Regions from separate parts of the Solibacillus sp. FSL R5-0449 genome, predicted to be linked through region 3. Evidence: riboswitches for the same ligand, from Rfam matches in the RefSeq annotation. Region 3 holds a riboswitch; each other region holds the start of a gene.
What was found. A riboswitch is a leader RNA that binds a small molecule or an ion and turns the genes downstream of it on or off. The one in region 3 is predicted to bind thiamine pyrophosphate.
Positions count from the first base shown of each region.

Region 1: another riboswitch for thiamine pyrophosphate. It lies ahead of tenA (thiaminase II); the one in region 3 lies ahead of thiW (energy coupling factor transporter S component ThiW).
Region 2: another riboswitch for thiamine pyrophosphate. It lies ahead of MKY27_RS09225 (3-oxoacyl-ACP reductase); the one in region 3 lies ahead of thiW (energy coupling factor transporter S component ThiW).

Region 1 covers NZ_CP150239.1:2,327,227-2,329,496, reverse strand. The annotation lists gene MKY27_RS11615 (nitronate monooxygenase family protein) at 1-650, shown strand, start outside; TPP riboswitch at 830-928, shown strand; TPP riboswitch at 995-1,093, shown strand; gene tenA (thiaminase II) at 1,170-1,862, shown strand; gene thiM (hydroxyethylthiazole kinase) at 1,840-2,270, shown strand, end outside.
Region 2 covers NZ_CP150239.1:1,883,982-1,886,251, reverse strand. The annotation lists gene MKY27_RS09235 (restriction endonuclease) at 1-253, shown strand, start outside; gene MKY27_RS09230 (hypothetical protein) at 250-702, shown strand; TPP riboswitch at 977-1,073, shown strand; TPP riboswitch at 1,131-1,229, shown strand; gene MKY27_RS09225 (3-oxoacyl-ACP reductase) at 1,387-2,148, shown strand.
Region 3 covers NZ_CP150239.1:2,718,838-2,721,107, forward strand. The annotation lists gene MKY27_RS13600 (nucleotidyltransferase) at 1-108, shown strand, start outside; gene MKY27_RS13605 (cupin domain-containing protein) at 188-754, shown strand; TPP riboswitch at 864-952, shown strand; gene thiW (energy coupling factor transporter S component ThiW) at 1,045-1,545, shown strand; gene MKY27_RS13615 (VOC family protein) at 1,971-2,270, opposite strand, start outside.

The DNA.
Region 1 (2,270 bases), 390 kb from region 3:
GGGCACGCGAAGAAGTTTTTGAGGCAGCACATAGTTATGGAGGCATTGTTTTCCATGATGTCATCAACAATTATTTTGCAAAAAAAGCGATTCAAAAAGGTGCGGACGGTATCATTGCAGTAGCAGCAGGTGCAGGAGGCCATGCCGGTCAGCAGAGCCCATTTGCGCTTATACAGGAAATCCGCGAATGGTTTGACGGTCCGTTAGCATTATCAGGATCCATCGCACGAGGCCATTCCGTATTGGCAGCACAGGCGATGGGTGCTGATTTCGGCTATATTGGCTCACCATTTATCGCGACTGAAGAAGCTTTTGCGCGTCAAGAATATAAACAGATGATTGTGGATAGTACAGCAGAGGATATTATATACAGTAATTTATTTACAGGAATCCACGGAAATTATTTGAAAGGCTCTATTATGAATGCGGGGATGGATCCAAATAATCTCAAAGAAAGTGATCCTTCTGCGATGAACTTTAACGATAATAACGCAAAAGCCTGGAAAGATATTTGGGGAAGCGGGCAAGGAATTGGTGCAATTAAAGAGATTACCTCTACCCAGCAATATGTTGATAAACTGGCTGAGGAATATGCGCAGGCTTATCAAGAAATGACTGGTAAACGATCGACAGTAGCCCATTTACAATAGTCAACGTCGATTGCGGTAAAACAAAGATGCTATTTTCTCTAAGGGGAAATAGCGTTTTTTTCTGAGCACTAAAAATAGCTTTACTTTCTGGAATGATTCCCTAAATATAGTAGTAATTTCATAATTTTTCGAATTCCCTTGCCCGGGTTGAATTAATTTGTTACACTCTGGGTAATTAAATGCATTTGCGGGGGGACACAGCAGTGTTGAGAAGGTTAAAACCTGACCCTTAGAACCTGGCCGTTAATACGGACGTAGGGAGCAAAGTACACGCTATACATATGTACTTACTTTGACTCCGCGTATCCTTTACGTGGAGTCTTTCTTTTGCAAATATACACGCATTTGATTTGCGGGGGGACACAGTAGTGTTGAGAAGGTTAAAACCTGACCCTTGGAACCTGGCCGTTAATACGGACGTAGGGAGCAATGAAAAGTGGTACTTACACTTTTTGGGGACGTCTCTCTATATAGAGGCGTCTTTTTTTGTGCTTCCGCCAACAAAAAGGAGGAGTAACAATGGGATTTTGTGAAAAGGTAAGGAAAGAAACGGATTTTTATTGGGAGGCTAGCTTCTATCATCCATTTGTACAAGGGATTGCAGATGGAAGTTTACCGCTGGAGAAGTTTAAGTTTTATATGCTGCAGGATGCATATTATTTAAAACATTATACGAAAGTTCTTGCTCTTGCAGCTGCAAAAGCGACTACGGATGACGATGTTCAATATTTTCTGCAAACAGCAAAATTTATTCATGACGCAGAGTTGGAGTTGCATCGTACAACGTTTAAAGAATTAGGCGTGACAGCGGATGATTTGGAGCAATTCGAAGCGGCTCCAGCAGCCTATAACTATGTAAGCCATATGTATAATGCGGTGCATAACGGAGATGTAGCTGAAGCATTTGCGGCAATTTTACCTTGCCCGTGGCTGTATCAGGAAATTGGGCAAAGGTTAAAAGATGCACGCCCGAATGTCCCCCTTTATGAACAATGGATTGCACTCTATGCGTCCGAGGAGATGCTACAAAATATTGAAATACAAAAGTCAATGCTGGATCGATATGCGAAAGAACAACCAGCAAAGGTAAAAGTCTTGCAGGAACATTTTAAGAAAAGCTGTTATTACGAATGGATGTTTTGGGAGATGCCTTGGACGAAGCAAAACTGGGAACAAGGGGTGTATGTCAATGAGCCTGCAAGCAATTCATAAAAATCAGCCGTTAGTACATTGCATTACAAATTATGTCGTCGCAAATTTTACAGCGAATGGTTTGCTTGCGGTAGGTGCCTCACCGGTAATGGCGGATGCGATCGAAGAAGCGGGAGAAATGGCTGCTCAGTCAAGTGCATTACTTTTAAATTTGGGTACTTTGAATGAACGGACAGTAGCATCGATGAAGGAAGCAGGATTTAGCGCAAATAAGCATCATACTCCGGTTGTTCTGGATCCAGTAGGAGTAGGGGCAACAAAGTTTCGAATTGAGACAGCACGACAATTGCTCTATCTTCTAAAGATTGATGTTATCCGCTGCAATATTGGAGAATTGGCGGCTTTTGCGGGAGCGGATTGGACTTCCAAAGGTGTTGATAGCGGTAATGGACATATCGATGTTGCAGC
Region 2 (2,270 bases), 830 kb from region 3:
AAAATCTGGTAATCTTTATCAAATATTTACGTATATAAATAATTGGAAAAATGATCCAGGTGAAACGGTAGCAGGTATGTTACTTTATGCGAAAACTACCGCATTAAATCAACCAAATCATATTTATCACATTAAAGGTAATCCAATTTATGTCGTATCTCTAAATTTACAGCAAGATTTTAAAGGTATAAAGAAAGACCTATTAGCATATGCTCATCAATTTTTTGCATTAATGAAGGGGGTAAATCAATGAAAGAAGTTATATCCTTACCAGCTGCACAAACAATGGATTTGATTAAAAAGTATCTAATACACGCCCATCCTCATCCGAGGAAATATAAGGAAGCACAATATATGACGTTCAGAAAAGTCGGTGGTGTTATGGATACATTATACAGTATTGAAAATGAGCTAGTTTTAAAGCCTGAAGAACAAAATATATATGAGCAGATCAGCTTTTTAAACACTGATATTAAAGAGCGACTTCGAGGTTATATAAATGAACGGAAATATACTTTTGGATTTGGTGAAAAGGAAGATTATAAGTTTTATATTCTAAAAATCGAAAAGAATTTGAACCATTTACCAATTCCAAAAGAAGGTAATATGCAGTCCCATACTTATTATACTTATAACGAAATTACCCACGGGAAAAGAGAGATAACAAGAGAATCACAGTTAAAGAAAATTAAGATAATATAAATTTATGAGAGATATAGTTAGACCACTAGAAGTGCAATACAATATTCACATGTTTAGTTTTGAACTCGTCCGTTATCATTTCTCTATTGCTTTTTTAAATAGGAAAAAGCAACGCAAACAGATGCTGATTAAATTAATGAGAATTTCGTTTATTAGGCGTGATAAAGATTGGGGTAAATGTGTAATATTAAATATCTATACAGTAGGCTATTTCCAGTTTAACTTATGAGTACTTGTTTTATTGAACCCATTTTGATAGAATCAATCTAATTAAATGCATTTGCAGGGGGACACAATGTGTTGAGAAGGTAAAACCTGACCCTTAGAACCTGACCGTTAATACGGACGTAGGGAGCAAAGTACATATCTATTTTTCTGTACTTACTATGGCTCCGCGTAATTTACGTGGAGCTTTTCTTATGCAAATACTTTAATTGCAGGGGGACACATTCGTGTTGAGAAGGTTAAAACCTGACCCTTAGAACCTGACAGTTAATACTGACGTAGGGAGCAATTATAGGTGTAGTATACACTTTTTTGGCGTCTCTATATTAATAGAGACGTTTTTTGCACTTACGTCCATCTAAATCCAGCGAGGAGGAAAACGGATAGAGTTTTATGGGAAGTTTGAAAATGGTCTGGTTATTCAAACAACTGACAAAAAATAATTAGGGGGAAATGATGATGAAATTACATGAACAAACCGTTTTAGTTACAGGCGCAAGTAGAGGTGTTGGAGAAGAACTCGTAAAAGCATTTGTCAAAGAGGGAGCTAATGTCGTACTGAATTATTATAAGAGTGAGGAAAAAGCGCAACATTTAGCACAAAGTTTGGGTTCTCAAGTTATCGCTTTACAAGCAGATATCCGCAATCAACAAGAAGTGAAGCAAATGGTTAAAAAGGCAAAAGAGTATTTTCATACCCCGATTACAACCATTGTTAATAATGCATTGATTGATTTTGAATTTAATCCACTCACACAAAAAAATGTGTTTGGGCTTCAATGGACCGATTACAATAAGCAATTTGAAGGAACGATTAAGGGTGCTTTAAATAGTATTCAAGCATGCATTGAGGATATGAAAGAACTGGAATTTGGTCGTATTATTAATATTGGGACAAACTTATTTCAGAATCCGGTAGTAGCTTATCATGAATATACAACAGCTAAAGCAGCATTGCTCGGATTTACACGTAACATGGCGAAAGAGTTAGGGGAGTATGGCGTTACAGTCAATATGATGTCTGGTGGACTATTAAAACAAACGGATGCAAGTAAAGTGACAACAGCAGAAGTATTTCAATTGATTGAAAACATAACCCCTTTACAAAGAGTGGCAACACCAAAAAATTTAGCGGAAGTGGCATTATTCTTTGCATCTCCTTGGGGAAGTGCCATCACTGGGCAGAATTTAGTCGTTGATGGCGGTCTTGTAATGGATTAAGAGCAAACTTATATCTCTCTTTAAGATGAATCCTACTGATAGGCTTACTGGGATATAGAGAAAACCATAATTTTGAAAATATTGATTTACAGTAAGAACAATATATACTACAATGTAAATTA
Region 3 (2,270 bases):
AGTGATGAAAGAGTTATGCTCGTCCACTTTGCAGAAATTATTGTATGTGGTGCTACTCTGTTTATTTTAATTTTTACATTAATCAATGCGCTATATGCATATTTTTAAGTGGCGTGCTACTATCGGCAATAGGCACACCCCGTTAAATTATCGCATACTTTAACTACAATAAAAAAGAGGTGAACGATTGAATCCGAATCATGTTTCAGCGCAACCGCAGTTTACATTCGATCTTAATAAAAACCCGTTGTTCATTAAAGACCAGCATAATTTTATTAATGTAATGGGTGTCAACCAGTTGAATACGCTGGATAATATATCGCTGCTTGATATTTATTTGAGTGCCAATAATGTCATTGAGCCGCACTACCATCAAAATGCGGCGGAACTTGTTTACTGTATCACGGGAAGGGCGATTGTTTCGATTTTGAATCCTTTTACGAAACAGCTGATGCATTTTCCGATTAGCCCCGGTCAAGTGGCGAACGTTCCTCAAGGGTGGTGGCATTACGAAGTTGCTACGCAAAACAACACGCATCTGCTTGCCATTTTTAATGCTCCGACACCTGAAGTGATTTTAGGTTCCGACCTGCTTAAGCTGACACCGGCAAATATTATGGCCCATACTTATGGCATGAATGAAAATCTGTGGCAGCAGGCAGTTGCACCTGTCCGACCTAATACTTTCATCGGTCCGCCAAACCCTTGGCAGCACGCCCAGCCCGCTAATTATGGCGGCGGATATGAGCAGTGATTGCACTCGGTCAAAGGGAGTAAGTTTCAAAAAAGTGCTTGCATTGTGAAGTGGTCATGTTATGATTATTGTGAAATTAACCTAATATTGGAAGCAGATAATCTGCTCGTCAAACTACTAGGGGCGCCTTTTGGCTGAGAAGTACCCTTTGCACCTGATCTAGGTAATACTAGCGTAGGAAAGTAGTGTCGATTCCCTATTTTTATTTTTTTTATAGGCTACGATACCACTTTCTTCATTGAAAGTGGTTTTTTTGTTGCAAAAATTAATGTAAAGGATGGATGGTTGAAATGAATAAAACGAGAAAGCTTACATACTCCGCGATTATAGCAGCGATTACAACGATTCTCAGCAGTATGGTGTATATCCCATTAGGATTCGCGAAAATTTTTCCGATACAGCATTTTGCCAATGTCGTCTCGGCCGTACTTCTCGGTCCATGGTATGCGGTATTGCAGGCGTTTCTTACATCAACGTTAAGAAACTTGATGGGGACAGGCAGTCTATTTGCTTACCCTGGAAGCATGATTGGTGCCCTTCTCGCGGCATTGTTGTTTGCGAAAACGAAGAAGCTGGCGTTTGCCGCTTTGGGTGAAGTGGTCGGGACAGGGTTACTTGGTGCAATGGCTACTTATCCGATTGCGATATTATTTTTAGGTCAGGAAGCGGCGCTGTTCGGTTTTGTCCCGGCCTTTATGATGAGTTCGTTTGCGGGTGCAATTTTAGGCTATGGCTTGCTGAAAGTGATGGTGAAAAACCGGGCGTTTGGCGGGATGCTTAATGCGGGGTGAGTCGCTGAGGTTGGGGCGGTTTTATTAGAAGATTTTCGGTGGTTATTAGAACATTTGGGTGGGTTATTAGAACAATTTTTTGCTAGAGAATTTTTTGTATTATTGTATCGATTTTATTAGAAGAATTGGTGCGGTTATTAGAACTTTTGCGGGTTATATTAGAACAATTTATTTATAGAGATCTGTTTTCACCGGCTTACCGATTTTATTAGAAGATTTGAGCGTTTATTAGAACTTCCGGGCGGGATATTTGAAGATCTGCGGACGATATTAGAACATATGACAGACTTATTAGAACAACCGATACTTATATTAGAACATCTCACTTTTATTAGAAGATTATAAAATATATTAGAACAACTCAGACCTTTATTAGAAAATGAAGAGCCGGGTATCAATCAACGCATGACACCCGGCTCATTTCATTAAGCTAAATTAATCTGCCACGACACGCCGTAACGGTCATTGAGCCAGCCGAACTTCTTACTGAAACCGTAATCCCCGATTGGCATTAGCGGATGGCCGCCTTCAAGCAGTTTTTCATACAGATAGTCGGTTTCCTCTTCTGTATCACATGTAATAAAAATAGAAAACGACGGGGTGAAGTCAAATTCATGTTTCAAATTGCTGTCAATGCACATAAATTCCTGACCTTTTATTGAAAAAGTCGCTTGCATGACTGTTCCTTCGTCTCCGCCTTCGTTTGCTCCATAGCGGACAATGCT